Regions from separate parts of the Acidovorax sp. BL-A-41-H1 genome, predicted to be linked through region 2. Evidence: riboswitches for the same ligand, from Rfam matches in the RefSeq annotation. Region 2 holds a riboswitch; the other holds the start of a gene.
The links. Region 2 has a riboswitch for ZMP and ZTP ahead of glyA (serine hydroxymethyltransferase). Riboswitches for the same ligand answer to the same signal wherever they lie in the genome.
Positions count from the first base shown of each region.

Region 1: linked by a shared signal. The riboswitch ahead of glyA (serine hydroxymethyltransferase) and the one ahead of glyA (serine hydroxymethyltransferase) in region 2 are both predicted to bind ZMP and ZTP.

Region 1 covers NZ_JBPVJQ010000005.1:32,301-39,009, forward strand. Annotated here, with positions in the region: gene ACTPOI_RS11295 (DMT family transporter) at 1-810, opposite strand, end outside; gene nrdR (transcriptional regulator NrdR) at 956-1,405, opposite strand; gene glyA (serine hydroxymethyltransferase) at 1,421-2,665, opposite strand; ZMP/ZTP riboswitch at 2,702-2,852, opposite strand; gene ACTPOI_RS11310 (transglycosylase SLT domain-containing protein) at 2,926-3,774, opposite strand; gene ACTPOI_RS11315 (DUF349 domain-containing protein) at 4,801-6,709, shown strand, end outside.
Region 2 covers NZ_JBPVJQ010000014.1:86,609-93,317, reverse strand. Annotated here, with positions in the region: gene aroC (chorismate synthase) at 1-187, shown strand, start outside; gene ACTPOI_RS26175 (bifunctional metallophosphatase/5'-nucleotidase) at 224-2,020, shown strand; gene ACTPOI_RS26170 (DMT family transporter) at 2,051-2,950, opposite strand; gene nrdR (transcriptional regulator NrdR) at 3,248-3,697, opposite strand; gene glyA (serine hydroxymethyltransferase) at 3,719-4,963, opposite strand; ZMP/ZTP riboswitch at 5,000-5,150, opposite strand; gene ACTPOI_RS26155 (lytic transglycosylase domain-containing protein) at 5,218-6,057, opposite strand.

The sequences.
Region 1 (6,709 bases), on a different contig from region 2:
GCCGCCCCAGAACATGCCCGGGCCCAGCGTTTCCCCCAGGAAGATGTGGCCCCAGGCCACCCCGAACAACGGGATCATGAACGCCGAGCTCATGGTGGCCACCGGGGGTACCTCGGCGAGCACGCGCAGGTTCAGCCAGTACGCGAACCCCGACGTGACAATCCCCATCACGGCCACGGCTGCGAGCGCGCCGGGTGTGAAGCGGGCGTCTGGCAAGCTCCAGGCTGCACCGGGCGTCAGCAATATCAGCGCCGCAGCGTGGATGCCAGCGGCAATGGAAAGCGGGGACATGCGTGTGGTGGCGCGCTTCATCCATGTGGTGGACACGCCGTAGCAGGCGGCAGCCACCACGCTGGCGAGGGCTGCAAGCAGCAGTGAGGGCGTAGGCTCGACGGGGCCCAGCTGGACGATCAAGGCAACCCCGGCGAACCCGCAAAGGCAACCCAACGCCTTGGTGGCAGTCAGCGTGTCTTCCTTCATCCACGCAGCAGCAATCACACCGAACGGTACCGCCATGGTGTTGAGCAGCGAGCTGTAGCCCGCCGGCAGATGCAACGCGGCCCACGCATAGAGCAGGAAAGGCACCGCAACGGTGAGCGTGCCTAGGCCCACCAATTCGCGCCAATGGCGCCAGGGCCAGCGTTCGTTGGCCAGGCGCATGATGGCCATCAGGGTGAGCGTTGCCAGTGCAATCCGCAAGGCAGCCATCACGTTCGGCCCCAGGACGGGGCTGGCAATGCGGATGAAGAGGAAGGAAGCGCCCCACAGGGCCGAGAGCAGCATCAGCTGCAGGAAATGGCGGGTTTTCACCCCCGCATTGTCGGCCATTGGCCGCAGATGCGATGCCAGGGCTTGGCATAGGATTTTTGCGCTCAGACGAGGGCAACTCAGCTTGGCTGTAGTCGTGTCCCGGGTTGGCTGAACGCCGCTCCCGCTCCGGAAAGGCAGGCTCGCTCTACTTGCGTACCTCGTCCACCATCGCCCGGAAGTCATCGATGTCCTCGAAGCTCCGGTACACGCTGGCAAAGCGGATGTAGGCCACCTTGTCCAGTTTTTTCAGCTCGCGCATCACCAGTTCGCCGATGCGGCTGGAAAGGACTTCGCGCTGGCCCAGATTGAGCAGCTTTTCCTCGATGCGCTCAATCGCGCCGTCAATCTGCTCCGTACTCACCGGACGCTTGCGCAGCGCCAGATTGAAGGACGCCATCAGCTTGGCGCGCTCGTACTCGATCCGTCGGCCGTCCTTCTTCACGATGGCCGGGAAGTTCACTTCCGGCCGTTCGTATGTTGTGAAGCGCTTGTCACACGCGCCGCATTGACGGCGGCGCCTGATGAACACCCCGTCTTCGGAAACCCGTGTTTCGACGACTTGCGTCTCCAGGTGTCCGCAGAAGGGGCATTTCATGTGCGTATGCCCAACTTAGCGATAGACGGGGAAGCGAGCGGTCAGCGCGTTGACCTTCTCGCGCACGGCGGCGATGTTGGCCTCGTCGCGCGGGTTGTCCAGCACGTCAGCAATCAGGTTGGCCGTGATGCGCGCTTCCTCTTCCTTGAAGCCGCGCGTGGTCATGGCGGGGGTGCCAATGCGCACGCCGCTGGTCACCATCGGCTTTTCGGGGTCGTTGGGGATCGCGTTCTTGTTGATGGTCATGTGGGCTGCGCCCAGCACGGCCTCGGCTTCCTTGCCAGTGATGCCCTTGGCGCGCAGGTCCACCAGCATCACGTGGCTTTGCGTGCCGCCACTGACGATCCGCAGGCCGCGGGCAGTCAGCGTCTCTGCCACTACCTTGGCGTTCTTGACCACCTGTTCCTGGTAGGCCTTGAACTCGGGTTGCAGTGCTTCCTTGAAGGCGACAGCCTTGGCTGCAATCACGTGCATCAGCGGGCCGCCTTGCAGGCCGGGGAAGATTGCGCTGTTGATGGCCTTTTCGTGCTCGGCCTTCATCAGGATGATGCCGCCACGGGGACCGCGCAGGCTCTTGTGCGTGGTGGATGTGACCACGTCCGCGTGGGGGACGGGGTTGGGGTACACACCGGCTGCGATCAGGCCTGCATAGTGGGCCATGTCTACCATGAAGATCGCGCCAACGTCCTTTGCCACCTTGGCGAAGCGGGCAAAGTCGATGTGCAGGCTGTAGGCCGATGCACCCGCGATGATCAGCTTGGGCTTTGTCTCATGCGCCTTCTTTTCCATCGCGTCGTAGTCGATGGCTTCATTGGCATCCAGGCCGTACGAGACCACGTTGAACCACTTGCCCGACATGTTCAGCGGCATGCCATGCGTGAGGTGCCCGCCTTCGGCAAGGCTCATGCCCATGATGGTGTCGCCGGGCTTGATGAAGGCAAGGAATACAGCTTCGTTGGCCGAAGCACCGCAATGCGGCTGCACGTTGGCGGCGTCTGCGCCAAAGATCTTCTTGACCCGGTCGATGGCCAGCTGCTCGGCCACGTCGACGTGCTCGCAGCCGCCGTAGTAGCGCTTGCCCGGGTAGCCTTCTGCGTACTTGTTGGTGAGCTGGGTGCCCTGGGCCCACATCACGGCGGGGGAGGCATAGTTTTCGCTGGCGATCAGCTCGATGTGGTGTTCCTGCCGGGCGTTTTCAGCCTGGATGGCAGCAAAAAGCTCGGGGTCGGTCTGTTCGACAAGAATGGAGCGGTCGTACATGATGTGGCAGTCCTATGAACTTGTGTCCCTTGAAACAAGGGCTGCCCAGGCGAACGGCTGAACGCGAAGGCTTTACACCTTCGCGGCACGCTCCCCAGTGGTTTGCAAGAAGCAGGTTCTTGCCGGTTTCCACGTCAGCGGCAATGCCCCCAGGGCATAGCGCCTATCGCCAGTCGCGTACCCCACAAGTGTAGCCGAGGCGGCTCATTCAGCGCGATCCAAACCGTGAGCCTTGGACGTCGGGCTTGTATATGACAGGCCTACGAAGCCTCGAGCAGAGCAACCTTGTCGCTAGCGGCCGCGGGCGTTGCCGGTGCCGCGGCGGGTATCGATGCGGGCACGGTTTGCTGTGGCGCCTGGGTAGACAGTGTCGGTGGTGGGGACAGCGGTACGCTACGGCCGCCCGCCACCTGGAGCAGGCGGAAGTGCTCCGCCATCACCTTTGCTACGTAGCCTCCGTCATCCGGATTGTTGGCTGCGCCCACGTAGTACCGCAGTCCACCTTCCACCGAGCCGGCCCGGGCGATGCATTCCTGCAGTACCTTCACGCCGACGCGGAGATTGGTCACGGGGTCAAAGGCGGCGAAGTGGCCACCGAAGTTATCGTACTTTTCGGTGTGCACCGTGGTCATCACCTGCATCAACCCTTGTGCGCCGACAGCGCTCTGTGCGAACGGGTTGAAGCTCGATTCCACAGCCATGATCGCCAGAATCAGGGTGGGATCAATCTTGGAGCGAGCGCCGATCTCGTACGCCTCGGCAACCAGCACGCTCAGCGGCTCGGCCGCCACGCGGTACTTCTTGCTTAGCCAGAAGGCCACTGCGGCCTGCTGCTTGGGCAAATCCTTCGGGTTGGCGGCGGTAGCCCGGCCGCTGGCTTCGGGCTCGATCGGCATGCCGACCAGCTCCACCTGCCGCTCCCGCAGCCAGGTCATCAACCGTTCTTCCCCGGCCTGACGCAAGTCGTCACGGGCCGTCAGCATGATCACGACAAACGCCACGGCGAGGCCGATCAGCGCGAAGCTGTTGTGGGTGATCTCAATAAATCCTTCCACCACGTCGGTGGCGAAGGTGCGGAAACCGCGAAGTATGGTTCCTGACGCTGTCATAGCTCTCCTTTCTGAGGCCGCGCCCTCATCCCTGTGCGGCCTGTGAGGCCGCCAGGGTGGGCGAAAAGCCTGGATTGGTACGCCATCAAAACTGCAGGCGGCACGTCGATGGCGTGCTTGCAACCTCGTTTGAATTAGCCGGTGGGGTCGGCAGCGATTGGGGTTTCTACTGGCCCGTCGCAGGGCTGGCGGATTCTAGGAGGTGTCTTAATGCACAGTCAACACTATCAATGTAATTTGATATGCATTGTGGTAATATAAAAATGAGTTAGACCATCCTGTTCGGGTTCGTCGCTTGGGGCGAGCGGCGTAAGGGGCGGGGAGCAATCGGGGCGCCGTGGGCGATTGAAAAATTACCTTGGCCCCGTTCGCGCTGTTTTGTTAAGGTGCAGGGGCCTGTTGATCAGGCGACGTCATTGATAAGGTGCTCCCGTCCCGGCATTCAGTGCGGCGACGCAGCAGCACCTGATGCAATGGCACCCCAAGGAGGCAATCCCTTGCCTCCGCGCAGCCGGACTTTTACCCTCCGGACTGCGGCAGATGGCAAAGACCGTTGTGTCAGCCGTCAAGCCCGGTAGATGTGCATCGCATGTCCACCGGGCTTTCTTGTTTCTGGCCGAGTGCTTGATCTTTCGGGTTGCATGTGTCCGGGCGAAATATACGAAACCGTCATCGAAGGGATGGCATAGCTAGCCGGGATGACCGCACACTTTGCGATGTTTTTTAGTCTGGTAAGTTTGCCCGCAAGACGAATCATGAACGTGCCGCCAAGCGTGGCTGCCCGGCACGCTGGGGCGATCCGCATATATATAGATAATGCAGGGTGCCCCCGTCCCGTTTTTGCTCGCCAGGCATGGCAAGCGCGTCGCGATGTGTTTGCTCTGCAGCTGCAGTCGGGCCCGTTGGCCAGTTCCGGCCCTCTGGGCTTGGTGGCTTTGATTTTTCAGCCTGGACGCCCGTGAATACGGCGGTCAGGTGGGCGCCAGACGCCTTCTGATCTGGCCCATTTGCTATTCCCTTGGATCCATGTTTCCCTTTCTCTCCCGCAACAAAATGTCTGACGCTCCCGAAGTGAATCCGGCTCCGGCCAAATCCCACGAGCCGCATCCGCTGGATGCTTTGACCGGAGGCGCCTTTTCAGCCGCCACTTCTGGCGAGCGTGCCTCGCGCATCCGGGACTGGCTGGCGACACAGCCTGGCCTCGATCAGCTGCAGGAAGTGTTCAAGGAGTTCAGCGGCCGCGACAAGGGGGCTGCCCGTGCCGTGCGCGAGCGTCTTGATGAGATCCGCCGTGCCAAGGGGCAGGAGGTGATCGCCGCCGAGTGGGCCGACAAGGCCCAGGCATTGCTGGCCGCACCCAAGCTCAACATTGCAGATGCGCTTGCGTGGCAGCGCGATGCCGCCAAGGCTGGAGCACCGCTGTCGCGTGAGCCGCTCTCGCAGCTCAAGGTTCAGCTGGCGGATCGCGTCAAGGTGATCGAAGACTTGCAGCACCGCGTTCAGGTCCAGCGCGAGGCGGCTGTGCTCCTTGCGCAGCGTATTGAAGTCCTGTCGACAAAGCCCTGGCGCGATGCGCAGGCCGCGCTGGAAATGCTGGGCGCCGACGTAGCCCGCTGGCAGCAGCAGGCGGACGAGCTGGCCAGCGATGGCAGCTGGGCGAGCGTGGATGCGCGTTTTCCGCCGTTGCTGGATGCATCGCGCGTGCAGCTTCTCGTGGTCTGGGATGCTTTCCAGCCTGCAGTAGCCCAGGCTGTGCTTGCTGCAGAAGACGCCAGCGCGCCTTTGCCACCCGTACCCGTCTGGGCCGATGAGCTGCGCGCCGCGCGTGGACTGCCGCCAGAAGCTGGTAGCAATGCTGGCGCCGAGGCTGCTACAGGCAAGCCTGCGCGCGTGCCAAAACCACGGGTGTCCCCGGAGGCGGTCGAGAAATCCATGCAAGCGGTGCGTGAAGCGCTTGCCACCCTGGAGCGTGAAACTGAAGAAGGCCATGGCAAGGCCAGCGTTGGCGCTGCAGCGGCTCTGCGCGCCGTGCTCAAGCAGCACGGCAAGAACATCGACCAAGCCCTGGAGCACCAGGTACACGCCGCGTTGGTGGCGGCAGGCGAGCTGGAAGGCTGGCAGCGCTGGGGCGCAGACCAGGTGCGCGAGGAACTTGTTGCCAAGGCCGAAGCGCTGCTGAACCGCCCTGACGGCCAGGCATTGGGCGGCCGCAAGATGCAGGAAACCCTGCGGAGCCTGCGCGAACAGTGGAAGAAGGCAGATCAGGGCGGCGCGCCCAATCATGCCCTCTGGAAAAAGTTTGACGAGGCCTGCAATGCGGCGCACAAGGTCGTCGAAGCCTGGCTTGACAGGATTCGCGCCGAGGCAGCCGAGCACAAGACCCAGCGCCTGGCGCTGATCGAAGAAGTCAAGGCATGGGCCCAGGCGCACGCAGCGTCGGGCGACTGGAAGGGCATCAACCGGGCCCTGCACCAGTTTGGCGACCGCTGGCGCGAAGGTGGACACGTCGGCGAAAAGATTTTTGCCGAACTGCAACCCTTGTGGAAGCAGGCGATCAGCGCTGCGGCCGCGCCATTTGAAGCCGCCCAGAAGGAAAGCCTGGCCCGCCGACATGCAATGATCGACGAGGCCGTAGCCTTGGGCGCGGCACCCATGCTGCGCATCGATGCCGTCAAGGCGCTCCAGCAGCGCTGGCAGGGAGAGGCGCAAACGGTTCCGCTGGACCGCAAGCACGAGCAAAAGCTGTGGGATGCTTTCCGCAAGCCCATCGACGAGGCGTTCAACCGCAAATCTGCGGACCGTGACCGTGCGGTGACTGAACTGAGTGCGCGCGACAAGGTGGTGCTGGAGGCTTCCAAAGCCCTTGAAGCGGCCAACGCATCGGGCGATGCGCAGCAGATTCGTACGGCCATGCAGGCCCTGGAGGCGGCCTTGC
Region 2 (6,709 bases):
CGACATCCACGGCAAGAGCACCGAGGTGATCACCAAGGGCCGCCACGACCCCTGCGTGGGCATTCGCGCCGCGCCGATTGCCGAGGCGCTGCTGGCGCTGGTGGTGATGGAGCACGCGCTGCGCCACCGCGCCCAGTGCGGCGATGTGGTGCCGCCCGTGCCGCCCATCCAGGCTTCGTTTCTGTAACACCAACTCCCACCGTCCCAGGGGCGGTCCCTCTGTATGAGCAACCGCTTGTTCCGGGCCTTCCGTCGCCGGGCGCTGGCCGCCTTGGCCGTGCCGCTGTGGCTGGGCGGCTGTAGCGGCATTGCGCCCACAGCCCCCGTGGCGGGCAGCGCACCGCCCCACATCGACATCACCCTCATCGGCTTCAACGACCTGCACGGCAACCTGGAGCCGCCCCACATGGCGCACCGGGTGCAAGGGCCCACGGGCCCGGTGCTGGCACCTGCCGGGGGCATGGCCTACTTTGCCAGCGCCATGGCGGCCCTCAAGGCCCAGTCGCCGCACCATGCGGTGGTGTCGGCGGGTGACATGGTGGGCGCCTCGCCGCTGGTGTCGTCGCTGTTTCTGGACGAACCCACGATCGAAGCGGTCAACCGCATGCAGATCGACTTCAATGCGGTGGGCAACCACGAGTTCGACCGGGGCTGGCGCGAACTGCTGCGGCTGCAGCACGGCGGCTGCGAGAAATTCACCTCGCGCGAGCCCTGCCGCATCAGCAAGCCGTTCGAGGGCGCCCAATTTGGCCTGCTGGCCGCCAACACAGTCCGCGAAGACGGGCGCACCCTGCTGCCCGCCACGGGGCTCAAGCGGTTTACCGAAGGCGGCGTCACGGTCACCATGGGGTTTATCGGCCTCACGCTGCAGGCCACGCCCACCATGGTCAGCCCGTCGGGCGTGGCGGGGCTGCGTTTTGAGGACGAGGCGGCCACGGCCAATGCGCTGATCCCGCAGCTCAAGACCCAGGGCGCTGATGTGATTGTGGTGGCCATCCATGAAGGCGGCGGCACCACGGCGGGCGTGCAGGAGACCAGCTGCGCAGGCCTCTCGGGCGACATCGTGCCCATTCTGGAGCGCCTGGACCCTGCCGTGGATGTGGTGGTCTCGGGCCACACGCACCAGGCCTATGTGTGCGACTACAGCCGCGTGAACCCGGCCAAACCCTTCTTGCTGACCAGCGCAGGCCAGTACGGCACGCTGCTCACTGACATCCAGCTGCGCGTGGATACGCGGACCCGCCGTGTGGTGAGCAAGACAGCACGCAATGTGGTGGTGCAGGGCGAGGCCTTTACTGGTGCCCAGGGCCTTGTGCCCGTCACCACCGCCGTGCCTGCCTTCCCGGCAGACCCAGGTGTGCAAAAGATCATCGACACCTACCGCGCCGCCGCCATTCCACTGGCCCAGCGGCCCGTGGGCCAGGCCAAGGGCCCCATGCGCCGCCAGCCCAACGCGGCGCTGGAGAGCGTGCTGGGTAACCTGGTGGCGGACGCCCAGCTGCTGGCCACGCGTCCGCCCGAAGAGGGGGGCGCGCAGCTGTCGTTCATGAACCCCGGCGGCCTGCGCGCCGACCTGGTGCCGGATGAGCAAGGGCTGGTGCGGTATGGCCAGCTGTACGCGGTGCAGCCCTTTGGCAACCAGCTGGTGGTGAAGACCTTCACGGGGGCACAGATCCGTGCGGTGCTGGAGCAACAGTTCGCCAGCGGCGGCAACACGGTGCAGCGGCCCCGGGTGCTGTCGGTGTCCAGCGGCTTCAGCTACCGCTACGACCTGACCCAGCCCGCCGGGGCGCGCATCAGCCAGATGGTGCTGAACGGGGCGCCATTGGCCGACGCGCAACCGGTGCGCGTGGTCATGAGCAGCTTCCTGGACAGCGGCGGCGACAACTTCACGGTGCTGACGCAAGGCCGGGACCGGCAGGTGGGCGCGCTGGACCTGGACGCGCTGGAGGCCTACTTCCGCCAGCAAAGCCCGGTGGCGCCGCCCGCCACGGACCGCATCACGCGCGTGGGCCGCTGAGGCGGGGCCGCGCTGCAGCCATAGTGCGGTTCAGCTGCGGCGGCGCAGCGCACCCAGCCATTGCAGCGGATTGAAGCCGGTGACCAGCCCGGTCGCCACCAGCACCAGCGCGCCGCCCCAGAGCATGCCCGGCCCCAGGGCCTCGCCCAGAAAGACATGGCCCCAGGCCACGCCAAACAGCGGGATCATGAAGGCCGAACTCATGGCGGCCACGGGCGAGACATGTTTGAGCACCCGCAGGTTGAGCCAATACGCCAGGCCGGAGGTCACGATGCCCATCACGGCCACGGCGGCCAGTGCACCGGGTGTGAAGCGCGCTTCGGGCAGGCTCCAGGCTGCGCCCGGCAGCAACAGCACAAGGGCGGCGGCATGGATGCCTGCGGCAATCGACAGCGGGGACATGCGCTGGGTGGCGCGTTTCATCCAGGTGGTCGAGATGCCATAGCAGGCCGACGCCGCCACACAGGCCGCCGCCGCCAGCAACAGGGCGGGCGTGGGCTGCACGGGGCCCAGCTGCACGATCAGCGCCACGCCCGCAAAGCCGCTGAGGCAGCCCAGCCACTTGCGCGCGCTCAGCGTGTCTTCCTTCATCCAGGCGGCGGCGATCACGCCAAACGGTACAGCCATGGTGTTGAGCAGCGAGCTGTAGCCCGCTGGCAAGTGCAAGGCCGCCCAGGCGTACAGCAAGAAGGGCAGGGCGACGGTGAGCGTGCCCAGCCCGAACAGCTCGCGCCAGTGGCGCCAGGGCCAGGACTCGTTGGCGACGCGCATGATGCCAATCAGCGTGAGCGTGGCCAGCCCGATGCGCAGGGCCGCCATCACGTTGGGCCCCAGCACGGGGCTGGCGATGCGGATGAAGAGGAATGAGGCGCCCCACAGGGCAGACAGCAGCACCAGCTGCAGAAAGTGGCGGGTTTTCACCGCAGCGATTGTCGGGCACGGGCGCTGGGCGTGCTGCATGTGCGGGTAAAAAACTTAAAGCAAAAAATGCCGTTTGCGCTCGTCCAGTATGCCGTTGCAGCTATCGTTTGAGGAGCGTTGCGCGCTGTAGCCTTGGTGACAGCGCTGCTGGCAGCATCTGTCGGGAAGCCATGGCGTTGTTTGATTGCTATGCTATTGATAGCTATCAAGGCATGATGGGCGCGCTGTAGGCGCCAAAAAGCTTGAATTCCATGCCCGGTGGGCCGGGTGGAGGTGACCACGTCGCCTGGCCTGGCGCTGACCTACCTACTTGCGCACTTCATCGACCATGGCGCGGAAGTCGTCGATGTCTTCGAAGCTGCGGTAGACGCTCGCAAAGCGGATGTAGGCCACCTTGTCGAGCTTCTTGAGTTCGCGCATGACCAGTTCGCCAATGCGGCCGGACAGCACTTCGCGCTGGCCCAGGTTGAGCAGCTTTTCCTCGATGCGCTCGATGGCGCTGTCGATCTGCTCCGTGCTCACCGGGCGTTTGCGCAGTGCCAGGCTGAACGAGCCGAGCAGCTTGCTGCGGTCGTATTCAATGCGCCGACCATCCTTCTTGACGATGGCCGGGAAGTTCACTTCCGGCCGCTCGTAGGTCGTGAAGCGCTTGTCGCACGCGCCGCACTGGCGGCGGCGGCGGATGAAGACCCCATCCTCAGACACCCGCGTTTCAACGACTTGCGTTTCGAGGTGGCTGCAGAAGGGGCACTTCATGGACTTCCAGGACCGGCTTGCTTAACGGTAGACCGGGAAACGTGCGGTCAGGGCGTTGACCTTGGCGCGCACGGCGGCGATGTTGGCCTCATCGCGGGGGTTGTCCAGCACGTCTGCAATCAGGTTGGCCGTGATGCGGGCTTCTTCTTCCTTGAAGCCGCGTGTGGTCATGGCGGGGGTGCCAATGCGCACGCCGCTGGTCACCATCGGCTTTTCAGGGTCGTTGGGGATGGCGTTCTTGTTGATGGTCATGTGAGCGGCGCCCAGCACGGCCTCGGCTTCCTTGCCGGTGATGCCCTTGGCGCGCAGGTCCACCAGCATGACGTGGCTTTGCGTGCCGCCCGACACGATGCGCAGGCCGCGTGCGGTCAGCGTCTCGGCCACAACCTTGGCGTTCTTGGCCACTTGCTCTTGGTAAGCCTTGAACTCGGGCTGCATTGCTTCCTTGAAGGCCACAGCCTTGGCTGCGATCACATGCATCAGCGGGCCGCCTTGCAGGCCGGGGAAGATGGCGCTGTTGATGGCCTTCTCGTGCTCAGCCTTCATCAGGATGATGCCGCCACGGGGGCCGCGCAGGCTCTTGTGCGTGGTTGATGTCACCACGTCGGCGTGGGGCACGGGGTTGGGGTACACGCCGGCAGCGATCAGGCCCGCGTAGTGGGCCATGTCCACCATGAAGATGGCGCCGATTTCCTTGGCGACCTTGGCAAAGCGGGCAAAGTCGATGTGCAGGCTGTAAGCGGATGCACCAGCCACGATCAGCTTGGGCTTGTGCTCGCGGGCCTTGGCTTCCATCGCGTCGTAGTCGATCTCTTCTTTGGCGTTCAGACCGTAGGAGACCACGTTGAACCATTTGCCCGACATGTTCAGCGGCATGCCGTGGGTCAGGTGGCCACCTTCGGCCAGGCTCATGCCCATGATGGTGTCGCCGGGCTTGAGGAAGGCGAGGAACACGGCTTCGTTGGCGGATGCGCCGCAATGCGGCTGCACGTTGGCGGCATCGGCGCCGAAGATCTTCTTCACGCGGTCGATGGCCAGCTGCTCGGCCACGTCCACATGCTCGCAGCCACCGTAGTAGCGCTTGCCGGGATAGCCTTCGGCGTACTTGTTGGTCAGCTGGGTGCCCTGCGCCCACATCACGGCGGGGGAGGCGTAGTTCTCGCTGGCGATCAGCTCGATATGGTGCTCTTGCCGGGCGTTTTCGGCCTGGATGGCGGCAAAGAGTTCGGGGTCGGTTTGTTCGACAAGAATGTTGCGGTCGTACATGGTTTGGCAGTCCTAAGAACTTGTGTCCCTTGAAACAAGGGCTGCCCAGGCGAACGGCTGAACGCAGCGGGTGGCCCCGTGCGGCACGCTTCCCAGTGGTTCACAAGGGGCGGGCCCTTGCCGGTTTCCACGTCAGCGGCAGCACCCTGTGCGGGTACCGCGCCTATCGCCAGTCGCGTACTTCGCTAGTGTAGCCGACACGGCGGCGTGCACCTACTAGGTGCATCGCACAAATCTCCGCTGGGCCGAGGGATTCACAGACCCGACAGCAAGGCCACCTTGTCGGCGGTCGCGGTGGGCGCTGCCGGGGGGGCTGCGGCCGGAATGCTCTGGGCAGGCGCCTGGGTGGACAGCGATGGGGGAGGGTTGAAGGGCATGGCCCGGCCGTTGGCGACCTGGCGCAGGCGGAAATGCTCTGCCATCACCTTGGCTGCATAGCCGCCATCGTCGGCCATGTTGGCTGCGCCCACGTAGTAGCGCAGGCCGCCCTCGACGGAGCCAGCGCGCGCAATGCATTCCTGCAGCACCTTGACACCCACACGCAGGTTGCTCACCGGGTCGAAGGCCGCAAAGTGGCCGCCAAAGCTCTGGTATTTGTCGGTGTGCACGCGGGTCATGACCTGCATGAGGCCCTGGGCGCCCACGGCGCTCTCGGCAAACGGGTTGAAGCTCGACTCGATCGCCATGATGGCCAGGATCAGCGTGGGGTCGATCTTGGCGCGGGTGCCGATCTCATAGGCCTCGGCCACCAGCACGCTGAGCGGCTCGGGCGCCACGCGGTACTTCTTGCTGAGCCAGAACGCCACGGCGGCCTGCTCCTTGGGCAGGTCCTTGGGGTTGGCGGCCGTGGCGCGCTCGCTGGCTTCGGGCTCGATGGGCATGCCCAGCATTTCCACCTGGCGGGCCTGCAGCCAGCCCATGAGACGCTCTTCGCCAGCCTGGCGCAGGTCGGGCCGGGCCGTGAGGGCAATGATGATGAAGGCAACGGCCAGGCCGATGAGGGCAAAGCTGTTGTGGGTGATTTCAAGAAAACCTTCGGTCACATCGGCCACGAAGGTTCGTACGCCGGAGACTATTTTTCCTGACGCTGTCATAGCTCTTCCTTTCTGAGGCGCAGCGGGAGCTTGGAGCAGTCACTGGGACTGCACCTTCCCGGCAAGTCGCCTGGATTGGTACGCCATCAAGTCCGGGCTGCACGTCTGTGGAGTGCTTGTCGCCTGGTTTGACTTAGCCGGGTTCGGCAGCGGGTTGGGGTTTTTACTAGCCCGTTTTCAGGGCTGGCGGATTCTAGAAGCTCTCTAAATGCATAGTCAATACTAACAATCGAAATCATCAGATACTTGAGTTATGAAAAATCTGTAAAAAATTACAGTTTTTGGGCTCTTTGAGGGGCTCGAAGTTGCCTGGCGCGGGTGGTGGGTGTGACACCCTCGTGTCAAATTCAATCGGCCGTGTGGCCGTCATTGAGAATCCGATTTGAGCCCGGAGAGCGACTTTGGTAAGGTGGAGGCGCCTGTAGATTTCAGGCATCGCCAGACGAAGCGAAATCTCCCTCCGAGGGCATTCAGTGCCAAGGTGCAGCAGATGCCGCTTCTAAGGCAACCCCTGGAGGCAATCCCTTGCCTCCTCGCCATGCGGACCTTTATCTCCGCATCGCGACCGATGGCAAAGACCGTTGTGTCAGCCGTCAAGCCCGGCGGGCAGGCCATGAGGCCCTGTCCGTCGGGCTTTCTTGTTTGCGCTTCA